One region of the Bacillus sp. XB1 genome, then DNA from elsewhere that is predicted to be linked to it. Evidence: predicted binding sites of a transcription regulator. Region 1 holds the regulator's gene; the other holds the start of a gene.
What was found. Region 1 encodes Rex, which represses fermentation and respiration genes when NADH is low (regulators of the CRP and FNR family bind a similar motif). Its sites were predicted from a motif close to TTGTGAAATATTTCACAA; they were not measured.

Region 1 (12,037 bases):
AAAATGTTGATAACTTTTTTGTTGATTGTGGATAATGTGGAAAAGTTATTTTAAGGTTTATTTTATAAAGGTGGATATGTGTATAAACTTGTGGATAAATAGGATGATGTCAGACCTTTAAATTTGTTTTTTTTCGGGAAATAAAAAGTAAGAAGATATCTCCGAAAAACATTTTGAAACATCCCCCTATTATAGAAGATGCTAATATTGTCAATTTTTGTCGTTAAATCGATATTTTGTGTCGAATTGTTAATATATATAGGGTTACAATAGATATATTTGAAAAATCGTTGGTATATTCTAAGTTACGATTGATATACTCAAAAATTGTTTCTGTATTAAAAGAAAAAAAGATGTCGCATAGTCAAAAATCCTGACTTATGAGACATCTTCCTTATTTAAATATGCTTATACATGCAGCTCTTCCCATTCTGCCATACAAGTTTCAAGTTGTTCTTGTAGCGTTTGCTTTTTAGTTGTAATTTCACTAGCTTTTTCATAATCTGCATATATTTCTGGTAAGCAAAGTTGATCTTCTAGCGTAGCAATTTCTTCTTCTAATTCTAATATACTTTGTTCTAGCTCTTCAATTTTTCTAGTGCGTTGACGCTCTAGTTTTTTACGCTCTTTTTCTTCTAAATAATTTAATTTCTCTTGTGCAACCACTTTTTGAACAGGAATGTCACTTTCTTGCTGTTCAAGTTCTGCACGTTCAATCATTTCATTTTTCTTTTCAACGTAGTAATCGTAATCCCCTAAATATTCCTGTGCACCTTCTGTTGATAACTCAACCACAGTCGTTGTTACACGGTTAATAAAGTAGCGGTCATGTGAGACGAATAGAAGAGTCCCTGGGTAATCAATTAAAGCATTCTCCAAAATCTCTTTACTATTTAAATCAAGGTGGTTCGTAGGCTCATCTAGAATTAACAAATTCGACTTTTGCATCATAAGTTTTGCAAGAGCTAATCGAGCTTTTTGTCCACCACTAAGAGAAGATACTGGTTTCAGTACATCATCTCCTGTGAATAAAAAATTCCCGAGTATAGTACGGATTTCTTTTTCAGGTTGCAGTGGATATTCATCCCATAATTCATTTAAAACCCGTTTAGAAGATGTTAAGTTTGCTTGTTCTTGATCATAATAACCAACAGATACATTTGATCCGAAAGAAACATCACCATTTAATAGTGGTAACTTATTCACAATAGACTTTAACAATGTGGATTTCCCAATTCCGTTTGGACCAACTAAAGCAACACTATCTCCGCGAGTTAAGCGCATAGTTACATGTTCAATTATAGGGTTCTCATCATAGCCGATGGTTGCATCATTTACTTGTAAAACATCATTTCCACTTTGCTTTTCAATATCGAAGTGGAATGATGCTGACTTAGAATCCCCTAATGGTCTCGTTAATAATTCCATTCTGTCTAGTTGTTTACGACGACTTTGAGCACGTTTCGTTGTAGAAGCGCGAGCTATATTCTTTTGAACGAAGTCCTCAAGTTTTGCGATTTCATCTTGTTGTTTTTCGTAACGTTTCATTTCTTGCTCATATAATGCTGATTTTAAGTCTAAATATTTACTGTAGTTACCAACAAATCGTCTGCTTTCTTTATTCGAAATTTCATATACTTGTGTAACGAGTTTGTCTAAGAAATAACGGTCATGTGAAACGATTAATATTGCGCCAGGATAACCTTGTAAATATTGCTCAAGCCACGTTAATGTTTCGATGTCTAAATGGTTTGTAGGCTCGTCCAAAATAAGTAAGTCTGGTTTTGTTAATAATAATTTCCCGAGAGCTAATCTTGTTTTTTGCCCGCCGCTTAAAGTAGAGATCGTCGTCTGGTGCGTTTCAACTGGGAAGCCAAGGCCGCTTAAAATGGAGCGAATATCCGCTTCATATTGATATCCACCTTGATCTTTATAATTGAGTTGCAATTGGTCATAATCAGCTAACAATCTTTCATATGTAGCTTCGTTTGAAAAGTTTTCTTCTTTTCCCATTTCTTGCTCAAGCCTTCGAAGTTTTGTCTCCATTTGCTGTAAGTGAGTAAAGACGGTTAGCATTTCATCCCAAATTGTTAAAGACGTTTCTAGTCCAGTATTTTGAGCTAAATATCCGATTGAGACATCTTTCGGTTTTATAATTTCGCCACCATCATGAGATAATTCACCAGCGATAATTTTTAATAATGTAGATTTGCCTGCTCCATTCCTTCCAACTAATGCGATACGATCTTTTGTTTGTATTTCCAATTTTATGTTTGCAAGAATCGTTTCTGCACCGTATAATTTCGAAAGCGCGTTTACTTGTAATAAAATCAATGTTTTCACCTCAAATAATTTCTTAACTTTGCCATGTTTATATTTCTCAATCATACTAAAAATAGTGTATAGTTTAAAATAAAGAGAGAATACTTCTTCTCTTTATTATACAAGGAATTTAATGAGTGCTAAACTTCTGTATTTGATTAAAGTATATGAATAAAGATAGGAAGAGAGGAGAGGTCATATGGATCAGCAAAAGATTCCACAAGCCACTGCTAAAAGATTGCCTCTATACTATCGATTTATCCAAAACTTATCTCTTTCTGGTAAGCAGCGTGTTTCATCGGCCGAATTGAGTGAGGCAGTAAAAGTAGATTCCGCAACAATACGAAGAGATTTTTCGTATTTTGGAGCGTTAGGGAAAAAGGGATATGGATATAACGTAAATTATTTATTATCATTTTTCCGCGAAACACTTGATCAAGATGATATAACACGTGTAGCACTTATTGGAGTAGGTAATTTAGGGACCGCTTTCTTACATTATAATTTCACGAAAAACAATAATACAAAAATTGAAATGGCATTTGATGTTAGTGAAGAGAAAGTTGGAACAGAAATCGGGGGCATTCCTGTATATCATTTAGATGAATTAGAAGAGAGATTATCAAATGATATACAAGTGGCAATATTAACAGTACCGGCTACAGTAGCACAAGCTGTAGCAGATAGATTAGCTGAAACGAGCGTGCATGGTATTTTGAATTTCACACCAGCGCGATTAAACGTATCAGAGAATATTAGAATTCATCATATTGACTTAGCTGTAGAGTTACAAACATTAGTTTACTTTTTGAAAAACTATCCACAATAAAACGCAGAGGAAGCGACCTCTGCGTTTTATTATTGTTTCTTCTTTGTGAATTTAATTAATATAAGGCGAAGTGCCAAATTAAAATCAATTGTTGCCATAACTGCAAATAGTATTGTCCACATATTCCAGATTGTATCTGTCACGTTCGTAATGGCGAAGCGTGTAAAGATACATCCAAGAAGGAAGTATAGTGCAGCCATGAACAATGGTGAGTTTCTCATACAAAAAATCCTCCGATAAAGCCTTGCATTTTTTCAGCTTCTTTAATCATTTCTTGAATTTGTTCATTGCTCATAAAAATTTGCCCAATAGCGACCAATGTATTCATCGCAACATGAGCTGCAATCGGAACGATAATCCGTTTCGTCTTCACATATAAGAAGGCGAATACGAGCCCCATAGCAGTGTATACCAATAAATGAGTAAAATCAAAATGAATTGCTGCAAATACAAGCGAACTAATGATAGCTGCGATAAAGAAGTTAAACTTCTTATAAAGCGTGCCGAATAGAATTTTTCTAAATACGATTTCTTCTAAGATAGGTCCAATTATAGATACAACAATAAGGAACCAAGGTATCGTTCTTGCGATGTCCATCAGTCTGTCTGTATTCTCAGATCCACGTGGAACCCCAAATACATACATTTCAATCATACCTGCAATGGATTGTGAGATGATTGCTAAGAAGAACCCGATGAAAATCCATCCAATAGTAGCTGGGACAGAAGAGCGCATTGGATCTAAATGCCTGTCACGAATATCTGTTCTAAGTAACCAAAGTACGATACATAATGCAACAAAGAAGCTAATAATTGCCCAGTGTCCCGTTATGATTTGTCCTTTTTCCTCAATGGTAAATCCTCTATTATCGTAGAGTCCTGTTTTTAGGAGAAGTGGTAATCCAACAACGCCGGATAACTGCATTAAAATGTATGTAACGATAATCCACCAGTATTGTTTCTTCAAATGGTTTAACCATCCTTTCTAACTATAGTGTATGAGATAAGTTAGGATAACATGTAAATATGCTACCTACGATATAAACCTCACTTGAATTATGTTTTTTTCGTAAATCCTTATTTGAAATTATAATAGAAGACAGGAGAAAGTTGTGTGTGTAGCGAAAACAACTTAGGGTGTCCTTTCATATTGTAACATACGAGCAGTGGAAACAACGATTCATATAGTAAAGGCAGTATTCTATATAGAAAGTTTATATAGTGATTTGCGAAAAAATTATGATTTTTTTACTTGCAAAAGAAATTGAGATTATTTATTATTATAAGTGTGTTAGCACTCGGGTGACTTGAGTGCTAATAAAAGAAATTTACATAACAAAATGAGGAGGTTATTGTTCATGCTAAAGCCATTAGGTGATCGCGTTGTAATTGAGCTTGTTCAAGCAGAAGAAAAAACAGCAAGTGGTATCGTATTACCAGATACTGCAAAAGAAAAACCACAAGAGGGTAAAGTTGTTGCAGTAGGTACTGGTCGAGTGCTTGAGAATGGTGAGCGTGTTGCTTTAGAGGTAGCAGCAGGTGATCTTATCATCTTCTCAAAATATGCAGGTACTGAAGTGAAATATGAAGGTACAGACTACTTGATTTTACGTGAAAGTGACATTTTAGCAGTTATCGGTTAATTATATAAATCTTAAAAAATCCAAGGGGGTCAATTATTATGGCAAAAGATATTAAATTTAGTGAAGAAGCACGTCGTTCGATGCTTCGCGGTGTCGACACTCTTGCAAATGCAGTAAAAGTAACGCTTGGACCAAAAGGTCGTAACGTTGTACTTGAGAAAAAATTTGGTTCACCACTTATTACAAATGATGGTGTAACAATCGCAAAAGAAATCGAATTAGAAGATGCATTCGAAAACATGGGTGCGAAATTAGTAGCAGAAGTTGCTAGCAAAACAAATGACGTAGCTGGTGACGGAACAACAACTGCAACTGTATTAGCGCAAGCTATGATTCGTGAAGGTCTTAAAAACGTAACAGCTGGTGCGAACCCAATGGGTCTTCGTAAAGGTATCGAAAAAGCTGTTACTGCTGCAATTGAAGAATTAAAAACGATTTCTAAACCAATCGAAGGTAAATCTTCTATCGCACAAGTAGCTGCTATTTCTGCTGCTGACGAAGAAGTAGGTCAATTAATCGCTGAAGCAATGGAGCGCGTTGGTAACGACGGCGTTATTACTTTAGAAGAATCTAAAGGCTTCACAACAGAATTAGACGTAGTAGAAGGTATGCAATTTGATCGTGGATATGCATCTCCTTACATGATTACTGATTCTGACAAAATGGAAGCAGTTCTTGATAACCCATACATCTTAATCACTGATAAAAAGATTTCTAACATTCAAGAAATCTTACCAGTATTAGAGCAAGTGGTACAACAAGGTAAACCACTTCTTATCATTGCTGAAGATGTAGAAGGCGAAGCGTTAGCTACATTAGTAGTGAACAAACTTCGTGGTACATTCAATGTAGTAGCTGTTAAAGCTCCTGGATTTGGTGACCGTCGTAAAGCAATGCTAGAAGATATCGCGATCTTAACTGGTGGCGAAGTAATCACTGAAGAATTAGGCCGTGACTTAAAATCTGCTACAGTTGAATCTTTAGGACGCGCTGGTAAAGTTGTTGTAACGAAAGAAAACACAACTGTAGTTGAAGGTGTAGGAAGCACAGAACAAATCGAAGCTCGCATCGGTCAAATCCGTGCGCAATTAGAAGAAACAACTTCTGAATTCGATCGTGAAAAATTACAAGAGCGTCTTGCAAAACTTGCAGGTGGCGTAGCGGTAATTAAAGTAGGTGCAGCAACTGAAACTGAGTTGAAAGAACGCAAACTTCGCATTGAAGATGCACTTAACTCAACTCGTGCAGCAGTAGAAGAAGGTATCGTTGCAGGTGGTGGTACTTCACTTATGAACGTATACACGAAAGTAGCTTCTATCGTAGCTGAAGGCGACGAAGCAACAGGTATCAACATCGTACTTCGCGCACTAGAAGAGCCAGTTCGTCAAATCGCAATCAACGCTGGTCTAGAAGGATCTGTAGTTGTAGAGCGTCTAAAAGGCGAAAAAGTAGGCGTTGGTTTCAACGCAGCTACTGGCGAATGGGTTAACATGCTTGAGTCTGGTATCGTAGATCCAGCTAAAGTAACTCGTTCTGCACTTCAAAACGCAGCATCTGTTGCAGCTATGTTCTTAACAACTGAAGCTGTAGTAGCTGACAAGCCAGAACCAAATGCACCAGCAATGCCTGACATGGGCGGCATGGGCATGGGCGGTATGGGCGGAATGATGTAATTCCGTTTGTCCTAAAAAACATCCATTTCTATATAGAAATGGATGTTTTTTTATGTTTTTTAGAAAAGGAAATGAATTTCTGTAGAATTTTGTCGCTTTCTCTCTTGACCATATTGATACTTCATTGTTAGAATCTAGGAAGATAATATAAAACGATCCTTCATATATCCTCAATGATATGGTTTGAGAGTCTCTACCGGGTTACCGTAAACAACCTGACTATGAAGGCAGTGTGTCTTATATTTATAAAGAGCGGAGACTATCTTTCTTTATAAAGCCAGACCCCTGCCTTTTCTTTGTTATGAGACTAGAGGCGGAGGACTGGCTTTTTTTATTATATTGGTAATGCTTTTCGCCAAATTGGTGAAAATATTTATATACGAGAACTAACGTTGGGGTGATTATTTTGAAGAAACAACACGATACAATTATCGTTTTAGATTTTGGAAGTCAATACAATCAGTTAATAGCACGTCGAATTCGTGAGTTCGGTGTATACAGTGAACTTCATCCACATACAATTACTGCGGAAGAAATTAAAGCAATGAATCCAAAAGGGATTATTTTCTCTGGTGGACCAAATAGCGTATACGGTGAAGGTGCATTACATTGTGATGAAAAAATCTTTGAACTAGGTTTACCAATCTTCGGTATTTGTTACGGTATGCAGCTTATGACGCAACACTTCGGTGGTAAAGTAGAGCGTGCAAATCACCGTGAGTACGGAAAAGCTGTTCTTAAAGTAGAGAACGAATCAAAATTATATGCGAACCTTCCAGAAGAGCAAGTTGTATGGATGAGCCATGGTGACTTAGTAACTGGTTTACCTGAAGGATTCGTAGTAGACGCAACAAGTGAGTCTTGTCCAATTGCTGGTATGAGCAATGAAGACAAAAACTTATACGGTGTACAATTCCACCCAGAAGTACGTCACTCTGAGTACGGTAACGATTTAATTAAAAACTTCGTATTCGGCGTATGTGGTTGTTCTGAAGGATGGAACATGGAGAACTTTATCGAAGTAGAATTAGAAAAGATTCGTGAAACTGTTGGAGACAAAAAAGTACTATGCGCACTTAGTGGCGGTGTAGACTCTTCTGTTGTAGCAGTATTAATTCATAAAGCAATCGGCGACCAATTAACATGTATTTTCGTTGATCACGGTTTACTTCGTAAAGGCGAAGCAGAAGGCGTTATGAAAACATTTAGCGAAGGCTTCCATATGAACGTTATTAAAGTAGATGCAAAAGATCGCTTCATGGACAAGTTAAAAGGTGTAGAAGATCCAGAACAAAAACGTAAAATCATCGGTAACGAATTCATTTACGTATTTGATGATGAAGCGTCAAAATTACAAGGTATGGACTTCTTAGCGCAAGGTACACTTTACACAGATATCGTTGAGAGTGGTACAGCAACTGCGCAAACAATTAAATCTCACCATAACGTTGGTGGACTTCCAGAAGACATGCAGTTCAAATTAATTGAGCCTTTAAACACGTTATTTAAAGACGAAGTACGTGTATTAGGATCTGAATTAGGAATTCCTGATGAAATCGTATGGCGTCAACCATTCCCAGGACCTGGTCTTGGTATTCGTGTATTAGGTGAAATCACAGAAGAGAAATTAGAAATCGTTCGTGAATCTGATGCGATTTTACGTGAAGAAATTATTAAAGCGGGCTTAGACCGCGAAATCTGGCAATACTTCACTGCACTTCCTGGTATGCGTAGCGTAGGTGTTATGGGTGACGAGCGTACTTACGATTACACAGTAGGTATCCGTGCAGTAACATCTATCGACGGTATGACAGCTGACTGGGCACGTATCCCTTGGGACGTATTAGAGAAAATCTCTGTACGTATCGTAAACGAAGTAAAACACGTTAACCGTATCGTGTATGATGTAACGAGTAAGCCACCAGCAACTATTGAGTGGGAATAGTATTTATAAAAAGGTCCATCTATTGCTTATGCATAGATGGATCTTTTTTATTTTGGCATTAATACGAACGAAACTATAAAAGTTTATGAAAATGTTCGTTTTTAAATTGACAAAACTACTTCGTCGAGTTAATATGATTATGTAATTCAAACGAAAAGTGAATATTATAGCCGTCGTATAATATCGGGGATATGGCCCGAAAGTTTCTACCTAGCTACCGTAAATGGCTTGACTACGAGGCGTTTGTATAAAGATGAGGGGAAACTTGTCTTTGTTTATAGAACGCTTCCATGTATATATGCAATGGAAGCCTTTTTTATTTCTCGGGATAAAAGAGGGCTAGGGTGAAATACGGCGAGTAATCATATAACGGGGGAAACATAGGATGAAACGCTATTTTCAGTTTGATGAGCTCGGTACGAATTATAAGACTGAGTTCATAGCAGGGTTAACGACATTTCTATCTATGGCTTACGTACTATTTGTCAATCCTGCTACGCTGTCGCTTGGAAATGTTAAAGGGTTACCAGCAGGTACAGGGATGGATCCAGGTGCAGTATTCGTTGCTACGGCATTAGCGGCAGCGATCGGTTCGTTAATTATGGGTATTTTCGCGAAGTATCCAATTGCTTTAGCGCCAGGTATGGGAATTAACGCGTTCTTTGCTTATACAGCAGTGTTAACGATGGGTATTCCGTGGCAAACGGCCATTGCCGGAACATTAATGTCAGGTATTATCTTTATTATTCTTACTGCTTCAGGTATTCGTGAAAAAATCATTAATGCAATTCCATCGGAGTTAAAGTTTGCAGTAGCAGCAGGTATTGGATTATTCATTGCTTTCCTTGGATTCCAAAATGCCGGAATTATCGTGAAAAACGATGCGGTTCTTGTTGGGTTGGGGGACTTAACAAAGGGCACAACGTTACTAGCAATCTTCGGGGTTGTTACTACGATCATCTTCATGATTAAGAAAGTTAATGGTGCAGTATTCTACGGTATGATTCTTACAGCGATCTTAGGAGTTGCAACAGGATTAATTGATACTCCGAAAGCTGTGGTGGGAGCAATACCGAGTCTAGAACCAACGTTCGGCGTGGCGTTAACGCACTTCGGAGATATTTTCACAGTTCAAATGGGGATTGTTATTATAACGTTCTTCTTTATCGATTTCTTTGATACAGCAGGTACGCTTGTAGCGGTTGCGAATCAAGCAGGATTAATGAAGAACAATAAATTACCACGTGCAGGAAAAGCGTTATTTGCAGATGCGATTGCAACTGTAATTGGTGCGATCTTGGGTACATCAACAACAACGTCTTACATTGAATCGTCTGCAGGGGTAGCAGCGGGAGGACGTTCTGGATTTACAGCAGTTGTAACAGCAGGATTCTTCTTACTGGCACTATTCTTCTCGCCATTATTAAGTGTTGTAACGCCAGCTGTAACGGCACCGGCTTTAATTATTGTAGGAATCTTGATGGTTTCTTCCTTAGGGGAAATTGATTGGAAAAAATTCGAGATTGCAGTACCAGCATTCTTTACAATTATCTCTATGCCACTTACGTATAGTATCGCAACTGGGATTGCCATTGGATTTATCTTCTATCCAATTACAATGGTTGTGAGTGGTCGTCGTAAAGAGGTTCATCCGATTATGTATGTTATGGGAGTTTTATTCGTACTATATTTCATTTATGTTCGTAAATAAAAGGGGTTTTTTAAAGGTCTAGACTTAAGGGGAGTCTAGACCTTTTTTGCGTCTTCAGAAAATCTTAAGGATTTCCGAGCGTTTTTCTTCAGAAGTTTTCCTATAATAGAAGTTAGGGATTAAAAAAGTGATGGGGGAGATATTGTGGCACACGAAACAATACTTGTCGTAGATGATGAAAAAGAAATTCGGAATTTAATTACAATCTATTTAAAGAATGAAGGATATAAAGTATTACAAGCAGGAGATGGAGAAGAAGGATTACGTCTATTGGAAGAAAATGAAGTACATCTAGTCGTATTAGATATTATGATGCCGAAAGTGGATGGTATTCATATGTGTATGAAGGTAAGGGAAGCGAAAGAAATGCCTATTATTATGCTTTCTGCGAAAACGCAAGATATGGATAAGATTTTAGGGTTAACAACGGGTGCAGATGATTATGTAACGAAACCATTTAATCCGTTAGAGTTAATCGCAAGAATTAAATCTCAGTTACGCCGTTATATGAAAATGAATGGTTTCGCTATACAAAATGAGGACGAGCTAGAAATTGGAGAGATGAAAATAAACATCTCGACCCATAAAGTTATTGTGGACGGAGAAGAAGTGAAACTGACCCCAAGGGAATTTTCAATTCTAGAATTACTAGCTCGTAATCCGGGTATGGTCTTTAGCGCGGAACAAATTTATGAAAAGGTTTGGAACGAAAGATCTTTCCAGTCTGATAATACGGTAATGGTGCATATTCGAAAAGTACGTGAAAAGATTGAGGAGAATCCAAGGAAACCTAGATATATAAAAACAGTATGGGGAGTGGGGTATAAGATTGAAAAAGATATTTAATCCGTTTACTTATATAAGGAAAATAAGAGAATTAATTGAGAAATTAGTAAAGAGCGTACGAAAGAGTATAAGGATTCAATTGATTACTACTTTTGCTGCTTGTGCGTTATTAGGAGTTTTGTCAGCGAAGGGAGCTGCGCCATTTTTTGAGAATGCGAATCGTCAAGCAACTATCGATTATCGGGCTGGTATGGAACAAATTAATCACCAAGCTCAAGGAGCGGCAAATAGTTCGGTTCATGAAAATAAATTAGAAGCTATATCAAATATGATCGAAATGGAGAACCAAAATTTAGAGCAAGGGTCTAGAGCTTTAAAGATATTGGTTACTGATGAAAGTGGTAAAGTTTTATATAAAACAAAGCAAGCGCAAGAAGAGCAAATCGATTTGCATAATACGATTCGTAATGCAGCATCATTTGCGATTAATTATACAGATGGTAGAAATGTATTTGAAAGTACAAGAAAAGAGTTTATATCTTTTTCACCTATTACTATTGAAGGAAAGAATTTGTACATGTTTGTTAGCGGAATTCCAGAGGGAGAGGTAATGTATGATACGAAAGAAGGGCCATTCCCGTTTTTAATTGGTGTTCTTGTATTCATTTTCTCTTTCTTCTATATAACAAAGAGAAAGATGAAGCAGATTGAAGCAATGGCGCAAGGTGTAAAGGAAATAGAAAGAGGCAACTTAGCGTACCGCATTGAGAAAAAAGGTGAAGATGAGATTGCAGCTTTAACTGAGAATATTAATAATATGGCAGAAGAGCTTATGAATAATATAGAAAAGGAACGTAAATTAGAGAAGCAAAAGAATGAGCTTATTACGAATGTATCTCACGATTTACGCACACCGCTGACTTCTATTATGGGCTACTTACGATTACTTCGAGATTCTAAATATGAAAATAAAGAACAACACGATGAGTATACGAGAATTGCTTTTGCAAAGTCGGAGCAGTTAAAAAATTTAATAGAAGATTTATTTGAGTATACGAAGTTAACAAATGAACAAGTTGTATTAGAAAAACAGGAAGTTTGTATGAATGAGCTACTCGAGCAATTAAT
Region 2 (7,144 bases), on a different contig from region 1:
TAAATACGTAAATGTTACGAACGTTCCCCCGTATCCTAATGCAGTAATAATAAATACAAGTAACAGTCTTCCATTCGTAATCAGCTTAAATTGATCGCGAAATGATACAGACGTACCCTTTTTTAAATTAGAAGGAATTAGCATACTATTGGCGATTAAAGCAACGATTCCAATGGCCACAATAACAATAAACGAGGCCCTCCAGCCAAATTGTTGACCGATAAATGTTCCAATTGGTACACCTGTAATAGTCGCAACAGTTAAACCAGTAAACATAAATGCTATTGCACTTGCACGTTTATTCTCAGGTACAAGCGCAGCCGCAATTGTAGATCCAATTGACATAAAAACACCATGCGCAAATGCAGATACAACCCTCGCAATAAGTAACACAGTAAAACTTGTTGCTACCGCCGCAATTCCATTACCAATAATGAAAATAATCATAATCCACATTAATAACGTCTTTCGCGACATACTAGCTGTTAATGACGTTAATACTGGAGCACCAAACGCTACTCCTAATGCATATAAAGAAACAGTTAACCCCGCTGTTGTAACAGAAACATGTAAATCCTCTGAGATAGATGGTAATAAGCCGACACTAATAAATTCAGTTGTACCAATTCCAAACGCACTAATTGCTAGTGCTAATAAAGCAAATATACTTCTCCGATTCGTCTGCATAACCGAAGAAGATACTGTATATGAATTCAATTGAACTCCTCCTTAATGCGAGAAATCCAATCATAATAGTATGATAAAAAGGCCTTTTTATCTTCTACAAAAATAACTTTACTGTTGATATACGCTATTATGAATGGCTTTACTCTTTTTTTGAAGAACGCACTTAAAAGTACGATAGGTACCTAAAAGTAACATAGGCACTTTTTAGTACCGTACTACTCATTTCCCTCTTACGTATGCTATTATGGAACATATTCAACATGATAAAAAGTACGTACTTTAAAGTGCTATAGGCACTTTTTAGTAACATTTAATTGTTTAGCTTCTTTTGTTGGAGAACTTAAATCTACATTCATCAAAGGAGATTTTTATATGAAGAAATACAATATTCCCGTTGAAGCGACTTTAGAGGTTATCGGTGGAAAATGGAAGGTTGTTATCCTTTGTCATCTAACGAAAGGCACAAAAAGAACAAGTGAACTAAAACGTTTAATGCCTGGGATTACACAAAAAATGTTAACTCAGCAATTACGTGAATTAGAAGACGATGGGGTTATTCAAAGAAAGGTATACAATCAAGTACCACCAAAAGTAGAATATTCACTTACAGAATACGGTTGGTCTTTAGAGTCCATTCTTGATTCTCTTTGTACTTGGGGCGAATGCCATCTTGAAAAAAGCGGTAACACATCGATGCTAATTGTAGAAGGTGAATAATAGGAAAAAGGAAAAAACGAACATGAATTTGTTCATTTTTTCCTTTTTTTCTTTATATGTATATACATTTCTAACTGGAACAAAATATTTTATACGCTTTCATACCTTGTCAGCACTACGTTATACACTCAATATCAAATAATTAGGAATCATTTTTATGTTAACATAGGTGTATATAGTATATAATATAGGATATATATTATATACACTTTCCGGTAACGGAGCTTTTCCATTATGCGGACAAGCCATGTATCGGACAGTTCATAAATAATAAGTAAGACGTTATGGTTTTAGATTTATGTTTGCAGCTTACTTGCTGTCATAAATTTAAAGGCATTTTATTGTGTTTTGTGAAACTTTGTATAAAGTTTCGTAAACGTTTACTATCTTACTTATAAAAAATAAGAGTATTGCTATCGTAAAGGAGAATTGGAGATGCCAGAAACTATGACTCAAACAAAGCCAGAACAAGAAACTGTACAAATTTCTGCTAGCCAAGGACAACTTGATGTACTTGATCAGTTGTTAAAACCTGAGGTACAAGAATCATTAACAACACTAGTAGAACAGCTTCCAAAATTAACTGAGCTTGTTAACATTTTAACTAAGTCTTATGACTTCGCTCAAACTGTTGCTACTGATGAAGTATTAAAAAGCGACACTGTTGGTGCAATTACAGAGCTTGTAGAACCTGTAAAAGATACAGTGAAAAGCATGGCTGCAACTGCAATCGAAGCGAAAGATCGTGCTGAAGAAAGCAACGAAGTTATCGGCCTATTCGGTCTGTTAAAATTACTAAAAGATCCACAAGCACAAAAAATGTTCCGCTTTGTGAACGCATATCTTCAAATTAGTGCAGAACGTAACAATAAATAATTTAACTTATAACAACAATTAGTAAAGACGGGGGATATCATACTATGTCAAAACAAATTGTCATCTTAGGCGCTGGTTATGGCGGTCTTCTTGCCGCTTTAAACGTACGTAAATATTACAGCAAATCAGAAGCACAAGTTACAGTGATTAACCAATACCCAACACACCAAATCATCACTGAACTACACCGCCTTGCAGCTGGTAACGTGTCTGAGCAAGCAGTTGCAATGCCACTTACAAAGCTTTTCAAAGGTAAAGACATCGATCTTAAAATCGCAACAGTTGAGTCATTCTCAGTTGATAGCAAAGAAATCAAACTAGCTGGTGGCACTACTTTATCTTACGATGCACTTGTAGTTGCTTTAGGAAGTAAAACTGCTTACTTCGGTATTCCAGGACTAGAAGAAAACAGCATGGTATTAAAATCGGCTGCTGATGCAAACAAAATCTACAAACACGTTGAAGACCGTATTCGTGAATACGCGAAAACGAAAAACGAAGCTGATGCTACAATCGTAATCGGTGGTGGCGGATTAACTGGCGTTGAGCTAGTTGGTGAGCTTGCTGACATTATGCCTAAACTTGCAAAAAGCCACGGCGTAAATCCAAAAGAAGTGAAACTTCTTCTTGTTGAAGCAGGTCCAAAAATCCTTCCAGTATTACCAGACCACTTAATCGAACGTGCAACTACTAGCCTAGAAGCACGCGGTGTTACATTCTTAACTGGTCTTCCTGTAACAAACGTTGCTGGCAATGAAATTGACTTAAAAGACGGTCAAAAACTTGTTGCTAACACATTCGTTTGGACAGGCGGCGTACAAGGTAACCCATTAATCGGTGAATCAGGTCTTGAAGTTAACCGTGGACGTGCAACAGTTGATGCATACCTACAATCTACTTCTCACAAAGACGTATTCGTTGCTGGAGACAGCGCTGTTGTCTTCGCTCCAGACGGACGTCCATACCCACCAACTGCACAAATCGCTTGGCAAATGGGTGAGTTAATTGGATACAACTTATACGCAGCACTAGAAGGCAAAGCATTAGAAGAGTTCGCACCTGTAAACTCTGGAACACTTGCTAGTCTAGGACGTAAAGATGCGGTTGCTACAATTGGAGCAAGCAATACTCCACTTAAAGGCTTACCAGCATCATTAATGAAAGAAGCAAGTAACGTTCGTTACTTATCACACATTAAAGGTCTATTCAGCTTAGCTTACTAATCTGAATATAAGCCCGAATCATGCCCTGCATGGTTCGGGCTATTTTTTATCCGTAATTTTCTCTAACTTATTTATTCGTCAAAAAAATTATATACCCTTTAAATTTATCTAAATATACTGACTTTTTATAATGAAAGCTGTCCCGTTCGGAACAGCTCTTATTGTCGGTAAATCGATATATTGGGAAAATCGCTGATATATTCGGATTTGCGCTGATATATTTCGAAAATCGCCGATATAATTTGAGTTACGGTCGATATATTCGAAAAATCGCCGATATATTTTCCAGCCTTACTTATTATCCTAATTTCACAAGACTGTAGTTCTTCTTCCCTTTACGAATAATAATAAATCTTCCATCAAATGAATTTTCTACAGTAACATCTGTACCCACATCTGTTACTTTCTCACCATTCATAGAAATCGCACCATTATTAATGTCCTCGCGTGCTTGTCGTCTAGATGGTTCAATCCCTAAATCGACTAGCCACTCTACGATGTTTTTCGTCTCTTTTGAAGACTGGAATGTTGGCATTTCTTTAAAGCCTTGTTCAATTTCATCAGCTGTTAACGATTTAATATTTCCGCTAAATAACGCTGCTGTAATTTTCTCAGCTTGCAGGAACGCCTCTTCTCCATGAACAAATTTCGTCATTTCTTCCGCTAACACTTTTTGCGCTTCACGTTTATGAGGCTCTGTTTCTACCTTCGTTGCTAATTCATCAATACGCTCTTTCGTTAAGAACGTAAAGTATTTCAAGTATTTAATTACGTCACGGTCATCTGTATTTACCCAGAACTGGTAAAATTCAAACGGTGTCGTTTTTTCAGGATCAAGCCAAACCGCACCACCCGCTGATTTACCAAACTTCGTACCGTCCGATTTTAATAATAACGGAATCGTTAATCCGAATACTTTCGCCTCATGACCTTCTAACTTACGAATTAAATCTAAACCACTCGTAATATTTCCCCATTGGTCACTACCACCAATTTGAAGTTGAACATCCTCTTTCGTGTATAAATGATGGAAGTCCATCGCTTGCAAAATTTGGTACGTGAATTCTGTGAAAGAAATACCTGTATCTAAACGGCTTGCTACAATATCCTTCGCTAACATGCTATTGATGCTAAAGTTTTTCCCGTAATCACGTAAAAACTCAATAATATTTATTTCATGTGTCCAATCATAGTTATTTACCATCTTCACTTCGCTATTTCCACCAAAATCAAATAGCTTTTTCATTTGTGCTGTTAACGCATCTACATTATGCTGAACCACTTCTAACGTTTGAAGCTGACGCTCTGATTGTCGTCCACTCGGATCACCAATTGTTCCTGTTGCCCCGCCAATTAAAATAACAGGATGATGGCCAGCTAATTGGAATCTCTTCATCATCATAAACGGAATCAAATGTCCGATATGCATACTATCACCAGTTGGATCAACTCCGCAGTATAGTGAAATCTTTTTCTCTTCTACTAGCTTACGTAAGCCTTCTTCGTCAGTCTGCTGATTAACGGCGCCGCGCCATTCTAATTCATCAATAATATTCATCTTTTGTCATCCCCTTTATTTTTTAAAAACAAAAAAGCCCCTATGTCTACGATAGACATAGGGACGATTATTCACCGTGTTACCACCCAGTTTGCATAAATAGCATAGCTACTCATACCACTCTTAGCAATAATATCGATTGCTAGTCCGCTTAGCATTACCTAAGATACTCCAGAGTGTAATTCGCAAGTTTGTTTGTGCTAGGTTCCAGCAACCCCTAGCTCTCTCGTTAACAGTGACAAACTGCTACTGGGCTCTTTCAACGTATGTTATTTGTTAAATTATTAGCCATTATATTGAATTGAAAACAAATTGTCAACAATACCCAAATGTTATTTTAAAATAATTCATATCTTCATACGTATTTCGTTATTCTTTATCTTCTCCAATAATCCTTACTTCTCGCTCCAACTTCACGCCAAATTTCTCTTCAACTGTCTTTTGTACGAAGTGAATTAAATCGATGTAATCTTGTGCTGTTCCGTTATCAACATTCACCATAAATCCAGCGTGTTTTAAAGAAACTTCTACTCCACCAATTCGCTTACCTTGTAGTCCTGAGTCTTGAATTAACTTACCAGCAAAGTTATTTGGTGGGCGCTTAAATACGCTACCACATGAAGGATATTCTAGAGGCTGTTTTGACTCACGTTTAAACGTTAAATCATCCATTTTGGCTTTAATTTCTTCATGTACACCTTCTTCAAGTTCAAATCTCGCTTCAAGAATAATGTAATGGTTGTTCGCAAATACACTCTTACGATATCCAAATTCAAATGCTTCTTTCGTCAAAGTACGTAGCTCTCCATCACCTGTCATTACGACAGCTTCTGTTAATACAAACGAAATTTCACCGCCGTATGCACCAGCATTCATATATAATGCTCCGCCAACTGAACCTGGAATACCACAAGCAAACTCAAGACCCGTTAAGTTATGGTCTAAGGCAATACGTGATACGTCAATAATTGCTGCACCGCACTGTGCTACAATCGTCGTTCCTGTTACAGTAACACCTGTAATATGAATTAAACTTACTGTAATCCCGCGAATTCCACCATCTTTAATAATGACATTTGATCCATTTCCTAAAAACGTAACTGGAATATTATATTCGTTCGCATATTTGATAACTTCTTGAATTTCATCATAATTTGTAGGCGCAACAAAAACATCTGCTTTTCCGCCAACTTTAATATGCGTATGATTCTTTAACATTTCATCTTGTTTAACATGTCCTTCAGGCAATACCGTACTTAAATATTTATAAACCTCTTGCATATTCATTTTACGATTCCTCTATTTCTATATTCATTTTATCCCGTTATACGGGCCCATAATACCCCCACGTACATGAAAGAACCTAAAGTGGTGGATACAGTGTACCCAAAATCAATTCGAGACACCTATAAACCTCTTAATTTATAAGAGGTGCCACTCATATTAAAATATATATTGCATAATAAAGCAACCCAAATGGACTACTAAACTTGACATGTCATCAGAAAGACAACAATTTGTAAAATATATGACTTTTTCAAAACACTATCCCTCAGTATCTTACTATACCACACAAAAAGAAAGTGGTATTTTTTTGTACTTTTTACTTTATTTACATCAACAAAAAAGAGCACATCCCACAGAATGTGCTCTTTCTATACTCTTTATATTACTTTTCGTTCTCTTCTTTTTCTTTATCAAACCATAACAGCTCATCGTTATCAACTTCACCATTATAATTGATTAAAATTTCTTCTCCTGCTTTTATATCTTTATAAGCATAGAAGTTAAATGTATGATTCTCAAAAACGATGTCATACGTTGCATTCGGTGTATATGAATGATTAAATAACATACCATATCCTAAAAGGATTGCCGTATGATTGATTCCATACTCAAATGCGTAATCAGCAAGTAACGTTTTCTCAATATGTTCATGCTGTTCATTCGGATAAGAGATAACTGGTGCTGCGTGTATCAACTCACCCTTTTTAATATCACGAGTTGCAAATACACCTCTATTAAATTCTCCATCACTAAGTTCAGAAGTCTTAACTTCGATCATATGCGTCACCTATATAAT

Region 2: ACK1U5_RS23295 (DUF1641 domain-containing protein) is a predicted target of Rex. The motif match lies at 1,753-1,770, and genes of this name have one in related genera.

The regions. Positions count from the first base shown of each region.
Region 1 is NZ_JBNRIL010000010.1:699-12,735, reverse strand. Features, by position in the region: gene ACK1U5_RS27375 (ABC-F family ATP-binding cassette domain-containing protein) at 409-2,334, opposite strand; gene ACK1U5_RS27370 (redox-sensing transcriptional repressor Rex) at 2,522-3,151, shown strand; gene ACK1U5_RS27365 (YdiK family protein) at 3,181-3,372, opposite strand; gene ACK1U5_RS27360 (CPBP family intramembrane glutamic endopeptidase) at 3,369-4,118, opposite strand; gene groES (co-chaperone GroES) at 4,510-4,794, shown strand; gene groL (chaperonin GroEL) at 4,833-6,467, shown strand; purine riboswitch at 6,608-6,709, shown strand; gene guaA (glutamine-hydrolyzing GMP synthase) at 6,874-8,412, shown strand; purine riboswitch at 8,566-8,667, shown strand; gene ACK1U5_RS27340 (NCS2 family permease) at 8,798-10,123, shown strand; gene ACK1U5_RS27335 (response regulator transcription factor) at 10,268-10,969, shown strand; gene ampS (aminopeptidase AmpS) at 10,953-12,037, shown strand, end outside.
Region 2 is NZ_JBNRIL010000004.1:49,805-56,948, reverse strand. Features, by position in the region: gene ACK1U5_RS23305 (MFS transporter) at 1-687, opposite strand, end outside; gene ACK1U5_RS23300 (winged helix-turn-helix transcriptional regulator) at 1,060-1,404, shown strand; gene ACK1U5_RS23295 (DUF1641 domain-containing protein) at 1,840-2,280, shown strand; gene ACK1U5_RS23290 (NAD(P)/FAD-dependent oxidoreductase) at 2,325-3,503, shown strand; gene tyrS (tyrosine--tRNA ligase) at 3,802-5,061, opposite strand; T-box leader at 5,118-5,333, opposite strand; gene murB (UDP-N-acetylmuramate dehydrogenase) at 5,431-6,348, opposite strand; gene ACK1U5_RS23275 (SET domain-containing protein) at 6,731-7,126, opposite strand.